One region of the Ruegeria sp. K3 genome, then DNA from elsewhere that is predicted to be linked to it. Evidence: riboswitches for the same ligand, from Rfam matches in the RefSeq annotation. Region 1 holds a riboswitch; each other region holds the start of a gene.
The links. A riboswitch is a leader RNA that binds a small molecule or an ion and turns the genes downstream of it on or off. The one in region 1 is predicted to bind cobalamin.
Positions count from the first base shown of each region.

Region 2: it holds a riboswitch for cobalamin, as region 1 does, so the genes downstream of both, ACR0MP_RS08685 (DUF1636 family protein) here and ACR0MP_RS11300 (energy-coupling factor ABC transporter permease) in region 1, are expected to answer to the same signal.
Region 3: it holds a riboswitch for cobalamin, as region 1 does, so the genes downstream of both, ACR0MP_RS17465 (hypothetical protein) here and ACR0MP_RS11300 (energy-coupling factor ABC transporter permease) in region 1, are expected to answer to the same signal.
Region 4: it holds a riboswitch for cobalamin, as region 1 does, so the genes downstream of both, ACR0MP_RS20790 (DUF1636 family protein) here and ACR0MP_RS11300 (energy-coupling factor ABC transporter permease) in region 1, are expected to answer to the same signal.

Region 1 covers NZ_JBQFMM010000005.1:186,853-192,345, forward strand. Annotated here, with positions in the region: gene ACR0MP_RS11285 (heavy metal translocating P-type ATPase) at 1-1,234, opposite strand, end outside; gene ACR0MP_RS11290 (hypothetical protein) at 1,421-1,693, shown strand; gene ACR0MP_RS11295 (L,D-transpeptidase) at 1,735-2,397, opposite strand; cobalamin riboswitch at 2,613-2,825, shown strand; gene ACR0MP_RS11300 (energy-coupling factor ABC transporter permease) at 2,902-3,585, shown strand; gene ACR0MP_RS11305 (transglutaminase-like cysteine peptidase) at 3,691-4,314, opposite strand; gene ACR0MP_RS11310 (AMP-binding protein) at 4,819-5,493, opposite strand, start outside.
Region 2 covers NZ_JBQFMM010000004.1:24,048-29,540, reverse strand. Annotated here, with positions in the region: gene cobN (cobaltochelatase subunit CobN) at 1-1,600, opposite strand, end outside; gene cobW (cobalamin biosynthesis protein CobW) at 1,606-2,661, opposite strand; gene ACR0MP_RS08685 (DUF1636 family protein) at 2,658-3,038, opposite strand; cobalamin riboswitch at 3,124-3,330, opposite strand; gene ACR0MP_RS08680 (NAD(P)-dependent oxidoreductase) at 3,436-4,422, shown strand; gene ACR0MP_RS08675 (glycosyltransferase family 2 protein) at 4,537-5,493, shown strand, end outside.
Region 3 covers NZ_JBQFMM010000010.1:137,653-143,145, forward strand. Annotated here, with positions in the region: gene ACR0MP_RS17455 (DNA polymerase III subunit gamma/tau) at 1-801, opposite strand, end outside; gene ACR0MP_RS17460 (phosphatase domain-containing protein) at 974-1,474, shown strand; gene ACR0MP_RS17465 (hypothetical protein) at 1,479-1,886, opposite strand; cobalamin riboswitch at 1,978-2,198, opposite strand; gene ACR0MP_RS17470 (alpha/beta fold hydrolase) at 2,320-3,177, shown strand; gene rsgA (ribosome small subunit-dependent GTPase A) at 3,214-4,242, opposite strand; RNA gene ffs (signal recognition particle sRNA small type) at 4,402-4,500, opposite strand; gene ACR0MP_RS17485 (bifunctional 2',3'-cyclic-nucleotide 2'-phosphodiesterase/3'-nucleotidase) at 4,539-5,493, opposite strand, start outside.
Region 4 covers NZ_JBQFMM010000016.1:26,732-32,224, reverse strand. Annotated here, with positions in the region: gene ACR0MP_RS20800 (peroxidase family protein) at 1-1,377, opposite strand, end outside; gene ACR0MP_RS20795 (catalase family protein) at 1,396-2,463, opposite strand; cobalamin riboswitch at 2,722-2,929, shown strand; gene ACR0MP_RS20790 (DUF1636 family protein) at 3,032-3,388, shown strand; gene ACR0MP_RS20785 (ABC transporter ATP-binding protein) at 3,385-4,170, shown strand; gene ACR0MP_RS20780 (ABC transporter substrate-binding protein) at 4,189-5,136, shown strand; gene ACR0MP_RS20775 (FecCD family ABC transporter permease) at 5,138-5,493, shown strand, end outside.

The DNA.
Region 1 (5,493 bases):
TTACGAGCGCACAGGGGCAGGCGATAACCAGCAGAACAAGCGCATTGTAAAACCAGAAGCCCCACGATGCGCCAAATGCAAGCGGCGGGATCAGGGCGATGGCCACTGCGACGACCATAACGATGGGCGTATAGATCCGCGCAAATTTTGTAACCCACTGCTCAACCGGCGCGCGGCGCGCATGAGCATCACCGACCATCCGGATGATCTTGGCAAGCACGGTGTCTGACGCTGTTTTCGTCGCACGTATTTTGAGGGTGCCTTCACCATTGATTGTGCCGGCATAGACCTCATCACCCAGCTCTTTGGGAATCAGCGCGCTTTCACCCGTGATTGGAGCCTGGTCAACGGCACCGGCCCCTTCGATGACTTCTCTGTCAAGTGGAATGCGATCCCCACCTCGAACGATGAAGCTGTCACCGACAAAGACATCCGCCGCCGGGACCGTTGCCTCAGAACCGTCAGCACGAACCAGCCGAACCGTCGGGGGGGCCAGATCAAGCAGCGCGGACACCGCGTTCCGAGCACGTCCGACACTCCAGCTTTCCAGATAAAGAGAGAGCGAAAAGAAAAATGCTACAGTTGCCGCTTCAAAAAACTCACCCAGAGCGATGGCACCGGCGACGGCAACAACCATCAAAAGGTTCATATCAGGCGAAAGTCGACGCGCCGAAGACCAGGCCTTAGGGGACACCAGCCAGACGCCAAACAAGATCGCGACTGCGAACAAAGCTGCCTCGGGCAAAGGCATCGGAACCTCACCATGTCCCGAGAACAGCCCGAGCGCACCGCCCATGCCGGTTTCGAAAATGTGCCAGCCAAAACCTGCTGCCCAAAACCCTCCGCTAAGAGTGGTGAACCGCCGCTGACGTGCAATATGCGCCGCCTGGTCCTGGGCGGCATTTCCGTCATCCCATGGTTTGGCGGTCATACCAGTACTCGCAACCAGCAGCATGACATCTTCGTCAGATAACTTGGAAGCACTTTCAAGAAGCGTCATCCGACCGTTGATCACATCAAATGCAAGATGCTCTTCGCCACCTGCTTTCGGGCCGACGACACGGTTCAGGATCGCCACCTCTTCGGCGCAATCAAGGCCAGAGACCTGAAAGCTTCTACCACCTTCAGGAATTGGACCGGCGGGGGCGATGTCGCCACACCCGCCGCTACCGCATGCGTGGTGACCATGTTTGTTTTCGTGGCCATGGTCGTGGCTATGGGTATCGGATGACATGATTGGACCTCAAGAATCTCTATGGTCCTTTGTAAATAGTTCCTACAGTAACTAGAGCTTCAATACCTTTTGTATTCTTTTTATCCGGGTTCTTTGCCTGCGATATTGTTAGTTCATTTCGTCTTGCGGGCCGGCCGTGTGGATGCAATCTAATTGCAGATGACGCAAAAAATTTGGAACAGATCAATGCAGAAACGGATCGCAATTACCATCACGTTAGTCTCGATTACGGCTGGTTGCTCAGCCCAGTTCACCGGGGCCAAAAGCAAAGCACTTGAACCAGGCAACGTGCCAGATTCGGTCGTAGCGCTGGCAGGGCCGGCGCAGGATTTGACCACAGCGCGCCTCCTGCCCGAAGACAATTGCTTTTGGTATGAGCACAGCGGACCCGTCGAGACGACATTGGTACCATTGCGCGCGACGAATGGCGCTCCGATCTGCATTGCGCGCGACGCCTGATCGAAATGAGGGCAGCGACGTCCATGTACGCTGCCCAATATTCATGAGCGGGCTGTGACGCTATCTTCGGCAGAGTATAGGAAAGCGGTCGAGCCGGTTTTCACGTTTGGGTAGAGGTCATTGATATGGGCCATGATCATTCTCACACATCCGGAACTTGCGCGACCGCCGATGCTTCTTGGCTCAGGCGTGCCGTGAATTCTGAGATATGTGTCTCGGTCTCCAACGTATAGATAAAGGGCACGAGAGCCGAGAGCATTATTCGGCCCGGGCTCCATGCCATTCCGGAATTCCGCGTATTCGGGGTTGCGCTCGATCATTGAAGCGGTTGGTGTCCAGTGTGGCCATTCGACCTTTCGGCGGATAACATAGGTGCCGGGCTCGTAAAGGTTCCCGCGCGCGATCGCTACGCCATAGCGCATTGCGGTCCCGCCTTCTTCGATATGGTAGAGATAGCGCGCGACGGCATCCACATGGATGTCACCTGGAACCAAACCATCATTTGCCGCGACGCGTCTTGGTAAAAAACGGTCATGAACACCCCACGGATTTGAGGTCATTGGATCGTAACCAATTGGCGTGACCTGACTGTCCCAATAGGTCTTCTGCGATACGGTTGGCCAGGTTTTGGCGATCAATGGACTGGCCGCAGACGCCGAGAACAGCGCTGTGGTGGATTGAATGAAATGGCGCCTTGTAAGCATAGGTCTCGTCCTGGTTCACAAGTTTAACGTATTTGGATCGCACTATCGCGAATTAATTCGAATCTTAAAGCCTCTAGCAGCTAGAGCTTCAAGAGGTTTCAGGTAACGCTTGGATTACCCAGTTGATCACGTGACCGGTTGCGTGAATCCTGCTTCGGTCGAGTTTACATTGGAATAGGTCGCAAAGACAATTGACACAGGCGAAGCCGCCATTGTAGCGGTGATTTGTTTTCGGTTCCTGATGGCGGAAGCCAAAAGGATTAAAAGGGAATACGGTTCGGTGTTTTCAATGGCGCCAATTCCGTAACTGCCCCCGCAACTGTGAGCGGAGAGCGATGCCAAGACACCACTGGTTCGTAATGGAACCGGGAAGGTTGGCGGAGCGAGCACCCGCGAGTCAGGAGACCTGCCGTAAAGCGCCGGGCTATGCCCAGACTGAACCTGTCGGCCTTACGGTCGATTCAACCTGACAAGCCGCCGGGTGAGGCGGTAGGGAGAAAGAACATGCATATCGAACCGGGCATCGTGAATGGTGCCAAAATCGCGCTTTCCTATGTTACCGCCGCAGGTGCGGCTACTTACGCAGCGAAAGAAACGTTTTCCACATTGCGAGCGAATGGACCTGCATCTTTTGTTATGCGCTCGGTGCTCGCCACCGTTGGGGTTTTCCTTTTCTTCGAAGTCCTGCCGCATTTCCCGGTTGGTGTCTCTGAAGTCCACTTCATCCTGGGGTCGACGCTGTTTCTGCTTCTCGGTGCTGCACCCGCGGCTTTTGGATTGGCAGCTGGTCTCCTGATTCAGGGTGTGTTTTTTGCCCCGTTCGATCTTCCGCAGTACTTCATCAACCTGACCACTCTGCTGGTGCCGCTATTTGCGCTACAAGCACTGGCCAGCCGCATCATCGCACCCGGCACAGCATATGTTGACCTCAAATATGGCCAAGCTCTTGCCCTAAGTGCGACGTATCAGGGAGGAGTAGTCGCATGGGTTGGGTTCTGGGCCTTCTACGGCCAGGGTTTCGGCGCAGAAACCATGGCGTCGGTTCTGTCCTTTGGCGGTGCTTATATGCTGGTAATTGTCATTGAGCCGATTGCTGATCTGGCAGTGCTTGCGGCAGCCAAGGCGATGCGCGGTTTGAACAGTACAGGTCTGGTGACTCCGCGTTTGTACAACGCTGCGAAAGCTTGACCAAAGTTTGAAGCGGTGTCCTAAACTTGGGTTGCCGCGAAACAACCAGTAGCCGCAGGACCAAAATTTTATTGTGGCGCGTCTCGAGGGCGCGCCACATTGTTTTTAGCCGCTAGAAACCTGTACCCAACGATCAGGGTGATTTGGGTCCTGTATTCGTAGGAAAAGATACCTCGTTTCCTTCCACGATTTGATCCTGTTAGTGACATTGTCCAGAATCAAATCGCCTTCACTCGAGCGATAAACCAAAACTGCATGGCCACTGCGATTGGTGTCTAAGACAGTTGCAATAAGTAGCTTCGTAGGATCCAAGCCGTTCTGCATTAGTTCAAACTTCTTTTGCAAAGCGAAATCTTCGCAATCCCCTGACCCCTGCATTGGTAGCGTCCAGTATTCCTTTGTCCCGTATTGGTTTTGATCCGAAACGGCGCGGATCCTCCGATTGACGCGCAAGTTAATCGCTTTAACGATCTGTTTCTCCTGCGCTTCTGGCAGACCAGAAGTACGAGTATTCGCGCACGCCCACGAATAATCTTTGCAGAGTGATTTGGCGCCCGATGGCGCCTGAACCTCTCTATCTAGTTTGATCCAGGGAAGCTCAGAAGCTTGCAATGAAGCGGCGGAGACAAGGTAGCTGCATATGATACAGGCCAACGATAGATAAACTGGTAACCGTTCCGAAAGTTTTTTCTGAGCGGAAGTAGGTTTTGTCATATCTGCTTTCCCCATACTCGTTTCTCCTGGGTATCTGAAGCTACCGAGCCAAGAGAACTCTATTTCAATCTTTTATGTTCATCGACGCATTACAACAGCTTATTCAATTTAAAATGCAGAGCAGCAAAGTTCGCGAGCGCGCAGTTATTAGTCGTGATTGTGTGCGTGAGCTTAATTGAGATTCTTGCAGCAGCATAGAAGAAAGCCGGCTAGTAGTTCTGGGTTAGAAACGCTTGAGGTTTGGGACGGATTTGGATGACGCGTCAAGCCGAACATCTTTGTGCAATGACATGGGTATCAACCGTTCGCCGGGGCGCACCCTAACAGTGTATCTGCGATTATATGTTTCATGCGGCCAGATGTAACTGGCAATTGCAGATTTCCCCTTACCAAGGTGTGCAGGTTTTGATTGGAAATTCTAAAACAATGACTTCGTCGCTACACTCAGTCCTCTGTTAACGCGCACAGCGACGGGAGCGATGAGTTGGGCAGGCTCAGTGGCCTACGAGCCATATTGCGTCAGGTTTCTATTATGCGTGTAAGTTTCGTACGATCGACTTTGGAGGCATGACGCTTGTCCATAGGAATGTGCTTAATCGAAATCACATTTGGAACGTCAAAACCAAGCGCAGATTTAGTCCAATCGTCGATGTGATCCGCGGAACCTTGGACGCAAAGTGTGGGGCCTGCTTTGGTATTGACGAGCGCGCATCGATCTACACCTGGCCATCGCTGTGCCGCGACTTCGATAGCAAAGGGGAAGAGCGTACCTGAAAAGACTTCAATTTCGGACCCGACGCGCCCCCATAACCATAAACGCCCGTCATCATCCAGCGCGCCAGCGTCACCGGTCCGGTGCCAAATGACGTCACCTTCCTTGATTTTGTTGTTCTTTGAGTGGGTCGGGTTCAAATACCCGTCATTCACATGTGCGCCGGCGACCTGAATTTCATTGTCGCGGATGCGGAGCGTGATTTCGGGCACCGGGTATCCCACAAGAAGACCCCTTCCAACAGCCATGTCGCGGTGATCCTTCACCGTGATATCCGCGGCGTCAAGATGGGCAATCGGTTCAGCCTCGGTCGACCCATAGACGCACACAACTGACAGGCTGTGCCGGGTTCTCAACGCCTCGACAAGACTCGGAAACACCGGACCGCCGCCGGTAAACACCGTGTGCAACGGACCGGTATC
Region 2 (5,493 bases), on a different contig from region 1:
CGCCGATATGGATCAGCGCATCCGCGACCAATCCTTTGCGCAGCCACAAGTAAAAGGCGACGTAGGCGTGGCGCGGTGTGCGCGACAGATCGTGATAGTCGTCATCGCGCAGTTCGGGTGTGCCGCGCTCGGGCTGCAGCGCGATCAGAGCCTTTCCGCGACGCAGCGCAGTGAAGTGGAACGCGCCATTTGTGAAAGCAGGGTCGTCTTCGGGAGTGCCCCAAACCTTATTGAGATCGGCGCGGAGTGTTTCCGGCAGCGCCGCCAGCGCCGCCTGATAATCCTCTAGCGGCCATGAAATCCGGGCATCAAGAAGAGTTTCAGCAATCGGCTCGGTAGGCGCGGTGTCATACCCTTCGCCTTGCAGATCGAGCAACATTGCCTCAGCCGAGGCCAGCGCATCCAGACCCACTGCATGTGCCATCTGCCAGTCTTTGCCGGGATAGGTCGATAGTACCAGCGCCGGAACCTGCTCCGCTTTGGGTTTGTCGTGAAGGTTCAGCCAGCCGGAGACGCGGTTGATGATGGCTTCGATCCGTTCGGGTTCAGCCCGATGAGCGAAGCGAGAATACTCGAGATGCGGGTCGCGTTTGCCCGGCTCTTTGAAGGATACGATGCCCGCGTTGATCCGCCCGTCCACTTCCGGAAGGACCACATGCATGGCAAGATCAGCTGGTGAAAGGCCACGTTCCGCTTCGGCCCACGCTTTGCGGCGTGAGGTGGCCAGCGCCACCTGAAAGACCGGCACCTCTGCCACATCGAGAGGTGAGGTGCCTGATGCGCCCTTGCCTGAGAATGAGGTGGCGTTGACGATCGCCGAAGGCTTCAGCGCTACAATAGTCTCGCGCAGCCAATCGGCGGCATTTGGTGCTTTGAGCGACGGGGCAAACAGGCCGACGGTCTCAAAACCTCGCGCGCGCAAGCTGCGGATCAGCGCTGCGATTGGGGCTGTGTCCGCCGAGGTCAGATAAGCACGATAGAAGGTTACGATGATACGTTTCGCATCACCGGGCAGAGCGTTTTCTGCAGGGATCACGCCGTGATCTGGGCACCAGGCACCGCATTCGGGGATGGTCTTGGCGCCCATGACCGGACCTGCATACAACCCCGCAGCCAGTGCCATCTGCGCCAGAGCGGCCTGCGCCGCGACCTCACCGCCGGTGTCGCACAGATGCGCCAGCCGCCGCAGGGTCGAGACAGGCAGGGTAGAGTAATCATCCAGCCGCGTATCCTCGCGACCGTCTGCGGGCAGTACGGCCAGTGCAATCCCTTTGGCCTGCGCCAGCGCCAGAACCTGCTGCAAGCCGTAGGCCCAATAGGGCACTCCACCGATCAGACGGATCAGGATGCCCTTTGCGCCCTCCAGTGTCTGCTCGACATAGGTGTCGACTGAGAGGGGATGCTTCAGCGCCGTCAGATTGGCCAGCCGCATCGTTGGCATGCGTCCTTCAGGCCCACCTCCACGATGCCATCCCGCCGCGAAAGCGCCAAGGTCACTGTCGGAAAAGGACAGCACCACCAGATCAGCCGGGCTTTGGCCCAGATCGGTCGGGGTCTCGGTTTCTTCGAGCCCATGGCTTTCGCGGAAGACGACGTGCATAGGTCTTACTCGGCAGCCTCGGTTACACCCACGAGGATATCCCGGATCTCGGCCTCTTTGATATCGTCATGCTCGGCAATGACCACAAGGCGCGAGCGACGGTCTTCGCCGGGCTCCCACGGGCGGTCATATTGGTGACGCACGCGCGCACCGACGGCCTGAACCAGTAGGCGCATGGGCTTGCCCTGAACGGCGGCATAGCCTTTGACGCGCAGGATATTCAACTCGTTGGCCAATCGTTCAATCTTGGCGACCAGATCAATCGGATCGGTTTGCTCGGGCAGTTCAACGATGATGCTTTCGAAATCGTCATGCTCGTGATCGTGATGGCCGTCGTGATGGCTGGGACGCGCGTCCATGTCATCCTCGGCCGCGGCTTCTAGACCCAGCACGACGCGGACGTCCACGGCACCCTCAGCCACTTCGACTACGGGTAGGGGGCGGGGCGCTTCGGCGGCGATGATCTCTTTCGCTTTCGCAACGCCTTCCGGGCCAGCCAGATCGGGCTTGGTCAGCAGAATGATGTCGGCGCAGGAAATCTGGTCCTCGAACACCTCGGACAAGGGAGTTTCATGATCAATCGAGTCATCTGCCATGCGTTGCGCATCCACCGCCTCGACATTCGGTGCAAACCGACCAGCGGCCACAGCCTCGGCATCGGCCAGAGCAATCACGCCATCGACGGTGATTTTCGAGCGGATATCGGGCCAGTCGAACGCCTTCAGCAGGGGTTTTGGCAGGGCAAGACCGGAGGTTTCGATCAGGATGTGATCGGGGCGCGGCTCTAGTGCCATCAGGGCTTCAATGGTCGGGATGAAATCATCGGCCACGGTGCAGCAGATGCAACCATTGGCCAGTTCCATGATGTTTTCTGCGGGGCAATCAGGAATGGCGCAGGACTTCAGGATATCGCCATCGACGCCGACATCGCCGAATTCGTTGACGACCACCGCCAGACGCTTGCCCTGCGGGTTCTGCATCAGGTGTTGCACCAAAGTGGTTTTGCCCGAGCCCAAAAAGCCGGTGATCACAGTGACGGGGAGTTTCTCAAGATTGCTCATTTCAGGGCTCCAATCGGGGGAATGCGGGCCGCACAGTTTTTGCGGAAATGTTCAGGACGTTCGCGCCATTTGACCAAACCGTCCTCGGTGGCGAGGTATTTGGCTGCGCCTTCGACGATGGTTTCGACATGGTCGATCTCGTTCAGATGTTCATACACGAAAGTCCAGCGATCCGGTCCTCCGCGTAGCACGATCGAGCAGCCTTCATCGCAATTCGACAGGCATTCCACAGCTTTCAAGGTAATGCCTTCGGGCAGGCCCGCCTGTTCAAGCGCCTTGTGCAGCAACGTGCCGGGGCGCTGGGCGTCATCCTCGACAGGCAGCCCGCGACGGCAGGTAGTGCAAACCAGCAGTTCGACCGGTGCGGTCTCGGTCATGTCTCTCATCCCCCCAAATCCTCTTCGTGGGGGACGGGGTTTCATGCGGGCCGATCACAGCCCCACACCGGAACACCCCGTCCGGTTTCATCTTCGGGCGTTGGCAGGTCTCCCGGCTTGCGGATGTCAGAGGAGGCCTCTGTCGGATGTCCCGCCTTCCCGGCCATACTGCCAGTGGCTTTGGGCACCCTCTCCGGTCACGGTCGCGGGGGCGGCTGCGTTTGACGGCAAAAACCGCTGACGCATTCCCTTTTCATCTGCTCTCGCAGACACCAACGAAAGGGACATGCGGCAGGGCAGGGTTGCTTGTCAAGCGAGTCGCGCCGATCCGTGAAAAAGCGGATAAAAAGCGACCTGTCGGGGTCGCTGGGCGGCATGATACTTCTGCAACGACGTGCTGGCATGGCAGCAAGATGCGAACAGGAGGATACCGCGCATGAAAGTAGGGTTTATCGGGCTGGGGAATGTAGGGGGCAAGCTATCTGGATCGCTGCTACGAAACGGTATCGATCTGACGGTTCATGACCTGAACCCGGATCTGGTGACCGAATTCGTCGCCAAGGGTGCCAAAGCCGCCAAAAGCCCGGCGCAACTGATGCGCAATTGCGATGCTGTTATAACCTGTTTGCCTTCTCCTGCGGCCTCGGATGCGGTGATGCAGGAAATGTTGCCAGAGGTCGGCCCTGGCAAAATCTGGATGGAAATGTCGACCACCGATGAAGCCGAAGTCAAACGCCTTGGCGCAATGGTCATTGAACGAGGTGGGGCTGCAGTGGATTGCCCGGTTTCCGGCGGATGTCACCGGGCAGCGACGGGTAATATCTCGATCTTCGCAGGCTGTGATCGTGAGACTTTTGAACGTATCCTGCCATTCCTGACCACCATGGGGCGGCGCATTTTGCACACGGGCGATCTGGGCTCGGCCTCTGTTCTGAAGGTGTTGACCAATTATCTGGCTACCGCCAACCTGATCACCTGCGCCGAGGCTTTGGTGACAGCCAAGGCCGCCGGTATGGACCTTGGAACCACCTATGAAGCGATCAAGATATCGTCAGGCACATCCTTCGTGCACGAGACCGAAAGTCAGGTCATCCTGAACGGCTCGCGCGATATTTCCTTCACCATGGACCTGGTGAAAAAAGATATCGGTCTGTTTCAGGAGGTCGCCGACCGTGCCGGAGTTCCCCTTGAGATAAACCCATTGATGATCAAGATTTTCGAAGATGGTATCGCGCGATATGGTGAGCGTGAACTGTCCCCGAACATCATCAGGCGGCTAGAGGACGCGACCGGACTGGAGATCCAGGCGCCAGGGTTCCCAACCGAGATGCTGGACGACGAGCCAGAAGAACCGGGTTACGAGGTGATCCCGCAGAATCGGTAGATCAAATAATCGGCAAGCGTTGCGGCTGTCTGGCGACCTGGTTGGACAAAATTCTGGGGCTATTCTAAATAGGTCAACAGGAATCCGTCACCGGCACAGGCAAGAGAACAACTTATGACCAATGAGACCTTTCTCATCGTAACAACGATGAAAAACGAAGGGCCTTTCATGATCGATTGGGTGGCCTACAACCACGCAATCGGCTTTGATGACATTCTGATTTATACCAATGATTGCGCTGATGGTACCGATGCCATGGGCAAACGGTTGCAAGCGCTTGGCTGGGCTCACCACGAACGAAACAGGCTGGGTCCGCGCGCCGCGCCGCAGGTTCGTGCATTTTCGCTTGCGCGGAATCACCCAAGCTATCTGTCATCGGATTGGATTCTCAGTTTGGATGTGGACGAGTATATCAATATCCGTTTGCCCAATAGTGATATAAGAAGCCTCGTTGAGGCCAGCGGCGTGGCGGACGCGATCTCGATCTGCTGGCGCATGTTCGGAAACGCGGGTCAGAACGATTTCGTTGATCGACCCGTACCTGAGACTTTCTTTCAGGCCGCCACGGAAGACGGCTATCCGCATCACCGGACCAAAGGGTTCAAAACGCTGTTCCGCAACAACGGAAAATTCAGCCGTTTTCGCGCCCACCGTCCCAGGATCAATCCAGAAGATGCACCGAACCCTGACGCGCCATACGAAGGCGTGTTGTGGCGGGATTCGGGCGGGAACCTGTACCCAGCAGACCAAGTGAAATGGAAAGCATGGCGTGGTTTCAGCCATGAATTCGCGCGCATTCATCATTATGCTGTGCGCAGCACTGATAGCTTTTTGGTCAAGCGCGACCGTGGGCGCACCAATCATGTGGGGCAGGATCAAGGGCTCAAATACTGGCTCATGATGAACCACAATGATGTTGAGGATCGCTCAATTCTGGAACACATGCCGGCTATGCACGACATCAAATCTGAGATGATGGCAGATCCGCAATTGGCAGACCTCCATCACCAAGCATGTGAGTGGCACAGGTCGAAAGCCGAAGAATTGAGAGCCAGACCGGACTGGGTTGAT
Region 3 (5,493 bases), on a different contig from region 1:
GATCATATCCATCAGATCCAGCACCCGGCCCCGATCGGCCAGCCCCAGCATCGCGCGCACCTGATCCGCGCTGGTTTCACCGGCCCCGTGCGAGATCGCCTGATCAAGCAGCGAGGTCGCATCCCGCGCCGATCCCTCGGCGGCCCGGGTGATCAGCGACAACGCATCCTCGGCAATCTGTGCCCCTTCGGCATCTGCAATCTTGCGCAGCAGTCCGATCATATCCTCCGGCTCGATCCGGCGCAGATCAAAGCGCTGGCAACGGGACAGGACGGTCACCGGGACCTTGCGAATCTCGGTGGTGGCAAAGATGAACTTCACGTGTTCGGGGGGTTCTTCCAGCGTCTTGAGCAGCGCGTTGAAAGCGCTGGTCGATAGCATGTGAACCTCGTCGATGATATAGATCTTGTAGCGCGCGGATGCAGCGCGATAGCGTACGCTGTCGATGATCTCGCGGATGTCATTGACACCGGTGCGGCTGGCGGCGTCCATCTCCATCACATCGACATGGCGGCCCTCCATGATGGCTACGCAGTGTTCACATTGACCGCAGGGTTCGGTGGTAGGGCCGCCGCTGCCATCGGGACCGATGCAGTTCATACCCTTGGCTATGATCCGAGCGGTCGTCGTCTTGCCGGTACCGCGGATGCCGGTCATGATGAAGGCCTGCGCGATCCGGTCCGCCTCGAAGGCGTTTTTTAGAGTGCGCACCATGGCGTCCTGACCGACCAGATCGGCAAAGGTTTCGGGGCGGTATTTGCGGGCAAGAACCTGGTAGGCGGGGCTGGGCGTCTCGGTCATGTCTGCTCTGTCGGATTCGCGTTACGCCGCAGCGTAGAGGCCCCCGCCGCCCGCGTCCACAGCCAGCCGGGACGATTTTCATTTTGGAATGCGTGGGTATGCGGCTAAAATCCACTCTATTCTATTTACTGGACCAGTATGTTGTTGGGTGAAGTTTGTTTGGGGGGAGATTATGTCGCAACTGGTGGTTTATGCGTTGCAGGTCGGCGGAGGCACCTTGGCCTTGTCCTCGATGCCTGGGCGTGGAGGAACGTATGCAGAAGACCTTGATCTTATCGCAGACTGGAAGCCCGGGCTTGTGATCTCGATGACGACTGAGGTTGAGATGATTCAGGATGGTGCGCGGAATTTTGGCGCTGATATTCAGGGGCGTGCCAGCAGATGGGTGCATTTGCCGATCGAAGATTTTGGCACGCCACCCAAGGAGATTGTGGAGCGCTGGCCCCGCGTTGGCGCGACTGCCCGTCAGGCGTTGTCAGGTGGTGGCCGTGTGCTAGTGCATTGCCGTGGTGGCTGTGGCCGATCCGGGATGGTGGTTCTGCGTCTGATGGTTGAATGCGGTGAACGGCCTGAGGCGGCATTGAAGCGATTGCGTACGGTGCGTCCTTGCGCAGTCGAGACAAATGCCCAGATGCTTTGGGCCGTTGAACCGGCCCGTGTTCAAGCCGTTTGACGGCCTAGACACCAACATGTGGCGAGATTTCGCCACCGGTATGTGGTACCAGAAGCGAAGCCTCAAGCATGGCGCACGGATGGTTCCTCAGCAGGTCAGAGGGCAGGCTGCTGAACTCGGTCCCGAACATCATGTCAGCGTAGTCATCAAGCCGGTCGATCGCAGTTTCAGGATCGGCGCCGCAGAATACGCGGATCTGATCACATTGGGCGCGAAAGCGGGCGGTACACCCCTCTGGGCAGTGCGACAGGTCTATGCTGCCTTCAATTTCGAACTCAGGTTTTGTGATCGGCTGTGCAGACGACATGGCCTGCGTCAGAGCCCGCGCCATCTGCGCCAATGCGGGGCAGGGTGCGCCAGTACGTTGGCACACGGTCGCCGTGAATTCGTGTGTTTTGGTCTTCCAGATCATCAATGCGCCCTCCGCGCGCAAGGCGAGGGCGTGGCACAGGTTGGTCGTTGCGGAGCACGATCAAACCCGTCCCGGACACCCCGCCCGAGTTTCGGTTCTACATCCGATGGCAGGTCTCCTGACTTGCGGGTCATCGCTTTGCCGACCTTCCCAGCCTTCAAGGCCAGTGGTATCTCGGCATTGCTCTCCGCTTACAGTTGCGGGGGCAGTCTCGGACTAGGTTCTTTCCGGATTTATCCGGGCAGAACCGCACCGTGTTCCCTTTTCATCCCGGCCCGATTGGGCGCGAGAACCATCGCGCCATGGCTAGCGGCTGCGCCGTGCCCGAGTCAAGAAGATTGCGTCAGGCAAGTGACGTACGGTCCAGCTACGTCAACCTTGACTTGAGGCGCTTCGGGTGAACTGATCAGTTCAGTCGGTATTGGAGGGCACCATGTTGGACACGCAGCTGGCGGTTGTGACCGAGGATTTTCAGATCCCGTCCGACCCGGCAATGTTGTCGGCGCGGCTTTACCGTCCGGTTGCCGACCCCGAAAAGGTGGTCGTCATAAACGGTGCGACTGGGGTGCCGAGGGATTACTATCAGTACTTCGCCCGATGGCTTGCCGAAGAACAGGGCATGGCCTGCCTGACCTATGACTACCGGGATTTTGGTCACTCTTTGGTGGGTTCGCAAAAGCGGTCAAATGTCACCATGGCCGATTGGGCGTTGATCGACATTCCAGCCGCCCGGGCCGAGATGCGCCGACGGTTTCCGCAGGCCAAGCTATGGAGCATCGGTCATTCCTTGGGCGGAATGTTTGGCCCGATCCAACCCGATATCGATCAGATTGACAGGATGATCTGTGTCTGTTCGGGTCTGGTAACGCTGGCGGATCACCCTTGGCCTTATCGCGCTTTGGCGGCGTTGTTCTGGTATGGTCACGCGCCGCTGGTGGTCAAGGCGCTTGGCTACCTGCCCGGGCGGTTGGTCGGGTTTGGATCGGACCTGCCTGCCCAAGTCTATTGGCAATGGCGCAAATGGTGCACCGCCCCCAAAAGCTATGTGCCAGAGATCGGCACGACACTGCCCGCCGCCCGCTGGAAAGACTTGGGCAAACGTGTCGATCTGTTTACCTTCGCAGATGATGAAATGGTGCCGCCGGATGCTGTCTGGCGTCTTGCCGATCTCTATGGACCCAAAGCCGGGCGCCATCTGCTTGCACCAAGCGAATTCGGAGTGTCCAAGATCGGCCATATCGGTGCATTCGCAAGACGGAATGCGGCAGTCTGGCCTAGGCTGATCGCCTGATAGCGCTGGGCACCGGTAGGTCGGTGCCCAGCTTCGTTATAGCCCTTTACGGGATTTTTTCTCGTGCATCACGCTGCGCACCATCTTGCCGAAAGCCTTGTCACGGGCGCGGGCCTGCGCCACCGAAGCGGAATTGTGTTGGTCTTCGCGCCGCAGCTTGCGCCAGCGGTCCAGCCGCGCGGGATCAAGCGTACCAGCGTCGATTGCCGCCTGCACCGCACATCCGGGCTCAGACTCGTGCTGACAATCCGAGAAGCGGCAATCCAGGCTGAGGTCTGAGATGTCCGAAAATACCTCATCCAACCCCTCCTGCGCATCCAGCAGACGCAACGCGCGCATGCCGGGCGTATCGATCAGCCAGCCGCCATTGCGCATGCGATGCAAGGCGCGTGCAGTTGTTGTGTGCCTGCCGCGCGCATCGTCTTCGCGAATACCTGCGGTGGCCTGATCCTGCCCCGTCATCCCGTTGGCGAGCGTCGTTTTCCCAACGCCGGATGATCCAAGCAAGGCGCTGGTTTGTCCTTTCGGACACCACGACAGAACTTGTTCGAGATCGCCGTGATCCAGCGCGTTGACCGCAAGTACCGTCAGAAACGGGGCGAGCGATTGGGCTTGATCTACATAAAGGCTCGGATCATCGCACATGTCCGATTTGGTCAGAACGACCACCGGATAGCAGCCTGCCTGATGCGCCAGCGCAAGATACCGCTCCAATCGTGGCATATTGAAATCGGCGTTGCAGGAACTGACGATGAACAGCACATCAACATTTGCAGCAATCAGCTGCGCCGCTGCCCCTGTACCTGCGGCCCGGCGCTGCAGCAGGCTGCGCCGGTCCATCACTCGGCGTATGCGTTTGTTTTCATCCGCCAGAACCCAATCCCCAACGGCATATGCGCCGGTTGATTGATCCAGAGATAACAAAGGCGATTCACCTTCAGGGCGCAGCCCGATCAGTCGATCCCGGTGTACGGCCGAGATGCGATACGGAAGAAGTGACGGATCAGCCGTATGCTGAGCCGCGAAATGAGAGGACCATCCGAGGTCCGATAAGGAAAGTAACATTGGTCTGCCTGTGATCAGAAACAGCAATCCAGTCGAATGGCAATCGCGCATCCGCCGGCGACGTGTTCAGGCAATCAGTTGATCGGAAAGGATCAGAACCGGTCTGCCCGAAGGGTTTTTGCTACAATCATAAACGCCCTCCTGCGGCTGATAGGTTCTAAGTGAGAGGTTGGACATCGACCCAAGCGGGGCTCGTTGTGGCTGCTTCCTTCCGGACCTGACCAGGTTGGCGAGGCGCTCGCCCGCGCCAACCTCTCAAAGCCGATATAGGTGCATCCCCTGAAAATGGCAACCCGTCAGAAGGTCAGATGAATACGCATGAAACCATCCGCATCGTCGGGCAGAATGCGTGGATGATACTCAGCAAGCTCTGCAACATGGTGTAGCGCGCGCGGCCCCGTTGTCAGGATCGCGCCCTGCCTTTGGTTTGGCACAAAAGAAAAAGAGCGCGGTGCATGCGCAAGTGGGTCGGCGGGCAGTGTCCCGGCGACGTATTTGCATAGAATATCCTGTATGCTGATCTGAGGCAGGTCAATCATACGGGCTTGTCGCGCAATTGGAAAATGACCGCCGCCATTGGCGCGGTAGTTATTGGTGGCGACAAGGAAACTCTGGTTAGGCGCAATCGGCTGCCCATCGAATTCCAGGTTGCGTATGCGGGAAAATGCCGGATCAATCACTCGACCGAGCGTATCGAACCGCGCCGGTTGCGAAAGATCGATCTGGTAGGTGACGCCATGCAGGACATCGAAATTGAAGCCCGTGCGCTGAGGATCGGCAAGATCGATCGGGGCGTCTGATCCAAGTTGATGGAACAGCCCGGCTGACATCTCAAGCCAGTCCCGAATCTGAGAACCTGAGGCCAGCATCGCGCGCAATTCATTAGGAAAGACACTGAGATCGGCGATATGTCGAACTGAAATCTCGCCTGAGGGGATATCAGTGTAGTACTTGCTTCCTGCGCGCCCGCCGAACTTTGCCGGGGCGGCTGACGATATGATAGGCAAATCTGCCCAGTCGGTATCGACCAAATGCGGGCGTAGGGCAGCGGCCTGAGCCGCCGCAACCAAGGCCAGACCGCGATCCGGTACGCAATATGAGAAGTAGCTGTGCAGCGTGTGTGGGATTGTGCCCACTGGCCTGGTCACCCTTTTGCGCGTCGCAGCGTGGCCGGTCGCAAACAGCTCTGTGATCCTTTGGCATTCGGGTATTTCTGTACCCGATTGAGCGATTGCCCGTGCTTCGACATGG
Region 4 (5,493 bases), on a different contig from region 1:
ATAGAGCCGGCTCAGGTTGGCAATCAATTCGTCCGCAAACGGCTGATCACCAACCATCTCAGTAAAGCTTGAATGCGGTTTGCGGCAGAAATGATGACGATAAGTGTTCAGCGACGGAAGACGCGCCTTACGCGTCAGGGCAATTGTAGCTTCGACAGGGGCAGGAGCACCGGGCGCAGGCCTTTGGAACAGGAAATCGGGCGTGTTGCGCAGCGACATGCGGGCCGCAGGTTGGCGCGACAAAGATCGGATCATTTCCGCCAAGCCCGTTTGTTCGACCAGTCGTGGATTGAACCTGAAGCCTTCTGGGCCAACCTGTGCGCCGTCGATTATGAATCGCTCGGGGATCATCGAATGCCAGCGGTAGAGCAAATTGAACTCAATCGCGATCTGGTTGGAATGATGCCACGGTTGCCAGCGATTGACGCCAACGGGTAGTTTGAAAGGCATATTGGCGATGTGGGCGATGTAATCCTCAAGCACAAGCTTGATCAGCAATGCGATCAAGGTGCAGCGTGTGGTCTGGAACACACGCTCTTTATCCCAGCCTGATATGCCGCGCTTTTCGCGCCACAACAGATCGGCAAAGGTGTTATGGGCGCGCAACATCAGTGTATTGATCGCGATATAACCTATGGTACCATTGCCATTATCGAGCCCGGTTGCATGAAAATCGAGCAGTAGCTGGTCAATCGCGTGATCGCTGAGACCCGGATGCGCCCGTTTCACCGCATTCCACAGCTTGCATGGATCGTGCAGGGGCTTTCCGTAATTCTCGCCAGTGGCAAGACTGCCATCAAAGGGGGGCGCAAGCTTAACACCACCGGATTGGTTCTTTTGAAACAGCTTCGGGGCCCACATCTCGCCTTGTGTATCCAGACGAAAGGCCAACCGGTGGGTTAATTCATTGGTATCGGGATCGCGTTCGCGCAGCATGTCGGTCTGAAAATCGTTCAGCCCGTAGATTTGGCACAGATCGACCTCGTGGTTCGAATCCGTCTGATCAACCGGTCCTTTCGCCCCAAAGGTGCGCAGGAAACTGTCGGTAAACCATTGTGCGGCCGAGATAAACAAAAGTGTCGATCCTTGCGGGCACATCAAGGTAAGCGGGCTGCCATCCATTTGTGTCCGTCGGCGAAAGAGATCAGCAACTTCGCTTTCCGACGGCAGGACGGGTGAGAGGTCTTCTGGCGTTGTATGCCGACCGATCCAGCGATGGGAAAACACGCCGGGCCATGTCGTGTAGTCTGCGCCCATCGTATAGGGCCGCGGTCGGTGGATCTTCGCGGCGTTTGCAAGCCTGATCGCGGCTAAATAGCTCGTAACGGGTGGGGAGATCTTGAATCCGAGTTTGATCAGATCATCAACGTCCAGCATCAATACATCTCCGTTTGGTCATCGATTCGGGAACCGGGCGCGGGCCAAGCTCAGATAGGTTCTGAGCCGGATCGCATTAATCGGTCCTAAAGGTTCGTGATCTGCCGTGACACGCCAGGGCGCGAAGCTCATCGCGTCTCCATTCTGCGGATCAAATTCTGCACCTTTGGGAATCGTGATATCCGCCACGGGCGTGACGGTATGATGGTACGGATCAAGAGGTGCATCTGGTTGCGGGTCGCATGCCCACCGGATGCGATTGTCGAGCACATCGAATTCGTCGGCCGGGCGCGGGGGCTCAATCACACACAGCTCGAAGTGATTATCTCCATCGGCCACGTCTTGCCGCAAACACTGCCCGATCCCATCTGGGTCGTCTACCGGATGTGCCGGAATTTTTGGTTTCGCGCTGCGGGCCAAGTATCTGACCGTTAGATCGGGGCCCAGCCGATACGGTGTTGTCGACCAGAAATGGACCTCAAAAGGCGAGTGCATATAGTTCGAGGCAAAATCACTCGCGACGCGAAACTGACGCTTGCCTTCACGAGTGAGGAAGGCGCGAAATCCTGCGCGCAGCCCTTTGGTGATCAACCTAAGGCTCCATTTTCGTCGCCCTTTGATCGCGTGCTGGACCGCTTGTAATGTGGCGACAAGCCTGCCCAATCGCTCATATTCATCGGGGACGTAGCTGGGAAACACATCCTGATCGACCAATACGAAATCGAACTCGTCGCTGAGTTGTGTGGTCCCCAGATGCGCAAGTGCCTCGGCGTCGATCAGCTTGGGGCCTGGCACGTCAAAAAGCTTGATCGCCATCCCGTGGGCATCCGATTTCCGGTCATCCAGATGCGCGCCGTTGGAAAAGCGAAGTGCGGCTGAATAGGCAGCGGGCTGTTCAAACAGGCCGTGACGGAACTGTTCTGGTAGATCGTTTCTGACAGTGAATGTTGCAGCCACGCACCCGTGACTGCGCCCATGCTGAGCCCTTAAGCGATGGCCTTTCCACCGTGCAACGGCCTCGAGATTGTGGTCAATGACATCATCAACAATATCCGGCGGCAATGCGTTTTGCGAAACATGCGTCAAAGAACCGTCTCCTTGGATAAACCCAGGCAATGATCAAACAGGGGTAAGGCGCTGACAAAGCTAAACCTCTAAATTTGTTCAGCTTACCTCAGATTGTCTAATTTCCAAACACACCAACTATGGACAGCCGTGGCCAGACAAATTCGGCGCGCAGCCCAACCCATTCGGTTGGTGCTACGGACACGTGGTTGCCCGCGCTCGATCCTCGACCAGAGTTGGGTGCCTTCGACTTTATCATTGACGTGTCCGGTGTTCTCGGGCACTCAATCGATTGATGGTTCCCGGTGGTGTTGCCGCGGGATGAAAAGGGAATACGGTGAGGTTTGCCAAAAGGTGCCAATTCCGTAACTGCCCCCGCAACTGTAAGCGGTGAGCAAGGCCAAACAGCCACTGGTCCACAGGGTCGGGAAGGTTGGCCGAGCGCGGACCCGCAAGTCAGGAGACCTGCCATCAGATGTTTAACCAACCCGGGGCGGGGCGTCCTGGAAGGAGGCTTTGATGGCGCGTCAATCGCGTGTTTACATTGTCGGCAGCTTCCGCATGCGCTTGGAAACAAGTGGAGTGGACCATGCCAGATACGCCTGATCATTTCATTCTAGTCTGCGAAAGCTGCACTGAAGGGCTGCCCCTTGATGAAATTTGCGATGCGTTGACCGGGAAATTACATCGCAGTTTTGCGATCCGCGCGTCGTCTTGCATGGCAGGCTGCGATAGTCCCAGAACGGTTGGGTTCCAGGCCGTAGGAAAGGCGCAATACCTTTTTGGTGGCATTCAGACCGCGGATGAGGTGCAGGCGCTGGCTGAGTTTGCAGCGCAGTATCGTGAAAGCCCGGATGGCTGGACAAATGCCACTGATCGCCCGCAGGCGTTGTTCAATAAAACCCTCTCGCGCATGCCGCGGATCGAACAGGGGGCATCGCAATGACGTTGCGACCCTTTCTGATTGCCGAAAACCTTGAGTATTATGCCCTTAACGGAGATGTCCTGTTGCAGGGCGTCTCGTTCGAGTTGGACGAGGGTTCCATTCTAGCCATCGCCGGCCCGAACGGGGCGGGGAAAACGACGCTTCTCAATCTGTTGTGCGGCGCTGAGCCGCTGGCACTTGGCGATGTTCGGATCAAAGGACGCAGTCTGAAACAGCTCTCCGCCAAAAAGCGTGCGCGCATGATCGCAGTGGTAGGTCAGCAGGAACTGCCCGATGGACGCTTGGCGTTACGCGATTATGTTGCGCTGGGGCAAATACCCATCCGTGCGGACCGCTCTACCGAAGGCCACGCGCAAGAGCTGGACCGGATTTTAGACCTGACCGGTCTCGCCAATCTCGCGGACAAGCGCATGGCCCAACTGTCCGGAGGCGAACGTCAGCGTGCCCATATCGCGCGTGCTTTGGCGCAGAACCCTTCGTTGCTGTTTCTGGACGAACCGACCAACCATCTGGATCCTGATGCAAAAGGGCGGATGCTGTCTTTGGTCGCCGAGCTTGGGATCACCGTGGTCATGATTGTACACGATCTGGTCATGATCCCCGAATTCGCCACACACGTGGCGCTGATGAAATCGACCCGTATGATCGAGTTTGGGTCGGTGGACAAGGTGCTGACACCCGAAAGAGTCCGCGAAACTTTTGGCGTTGATTTCCTCTGCTTTCTCCACGAAGGCCGCGTGATCCCGGCGCTTGATATTCGAAGAACCACAGTCTCAACTTAGTCGAAGGAACACACTGAGATGAAATACATCTGGCCCGTGGCGTTTGCCACCGCCATGGCAAGCGGTGCTGCTGCGCAAGAAGTCACCGTAGACAACTGCGGCGAACCACTGGTTTTTGATACCGCGCCCGAGCGCCTGGTTGTGCATGACATGAACATGACCGATATGGCCTTTGCATTGGGTCTGCAGGACAAGATCGTCGGCCTGACCGGCATCACCGGCTGGTACAAGACCAGCCCTGATTTTGATGCTCTGCGCGGCGACATCCCCGAGCTTGCGCCGAAATATCCGACCGTCGAAAACCTGGTGGCGGTTGAACCCGACCTGTTCTTTGCAGGTTGGTACTATGGCATGAAGCCGGGTGGTGATGTGACCCCAGATACATTGGAACCGTTCGGAATCAAGACCTTGGTTCTAACGGAAAGCTGTGTCCATCTGGACAAGGATCGCCCCGAAGCCAGCATGGATCTTCTGTTTGGCGATGTGTTGCGCTTGGGCAAGGTGATGCAAGTCGAAGACAAGGCCGAGGCTCTGGTCTCGGGCTGGAAAGAGCAGCTGGCAGCGATCGATGCCAAGACTGCTGAACTGCCCAAGCCCCGCGTCTTTCTTCTGGATGGTCCTGCAGATGCTCCGTTTACCGCCGGTAAATTCGCGATTCCCGATGCGATGATCACAGCCGCTGGTGGTGAAAACGTCACTCATGACATGGACACGAGCTGGGGCCGCACTTCGTGGGAGGCCGTTGCCGCATCGAACCCGGAATTCCTGGTTTTGTTGGATTATCAGACCGGCAATGGCGCCGAGGACACCTTCAAGTTCCTGCAGGAACATCCCGTCATGTCGCAGACTGATGCCGTCAAGAACGAACGCTGGATCGGATTGCGCTACGAAGAGCTGACGCCCGGACCGGCAAATATCGAAGCGATCTCGAAGATGGCGCGCGCGATGCATCCGGGTCAGAGCTGATATGGGCGGATTGGGCCTGACGTTGTTGCTGGGGGCGGTCGTTCTGGCCGCCCTTTTGCTGATTTCCACAATCTACGGCACAACCTCGATACCTTTGTCCGAGACCTTCACCGCGATCTTGCGCGGTACCGGGTTGCAGGACGGAGAGATGTCGCCGCTGCATAGGATCGTATTCGACCTGCGATTGCCCCGCGCGTTGTTAGCAGCCGTGATCGGTGCCGGGCTGGGCATCGTTGGCGTGGTGCTGCAAACGACCACACGTAATGACCTTGCCGATCCATTTCTGTTCGGCCTGTCCTCGGGCGCGGCAGCGGGGGCGGTGTTTGTAATTACCGTGACCGGAGATATTCTGGGTTT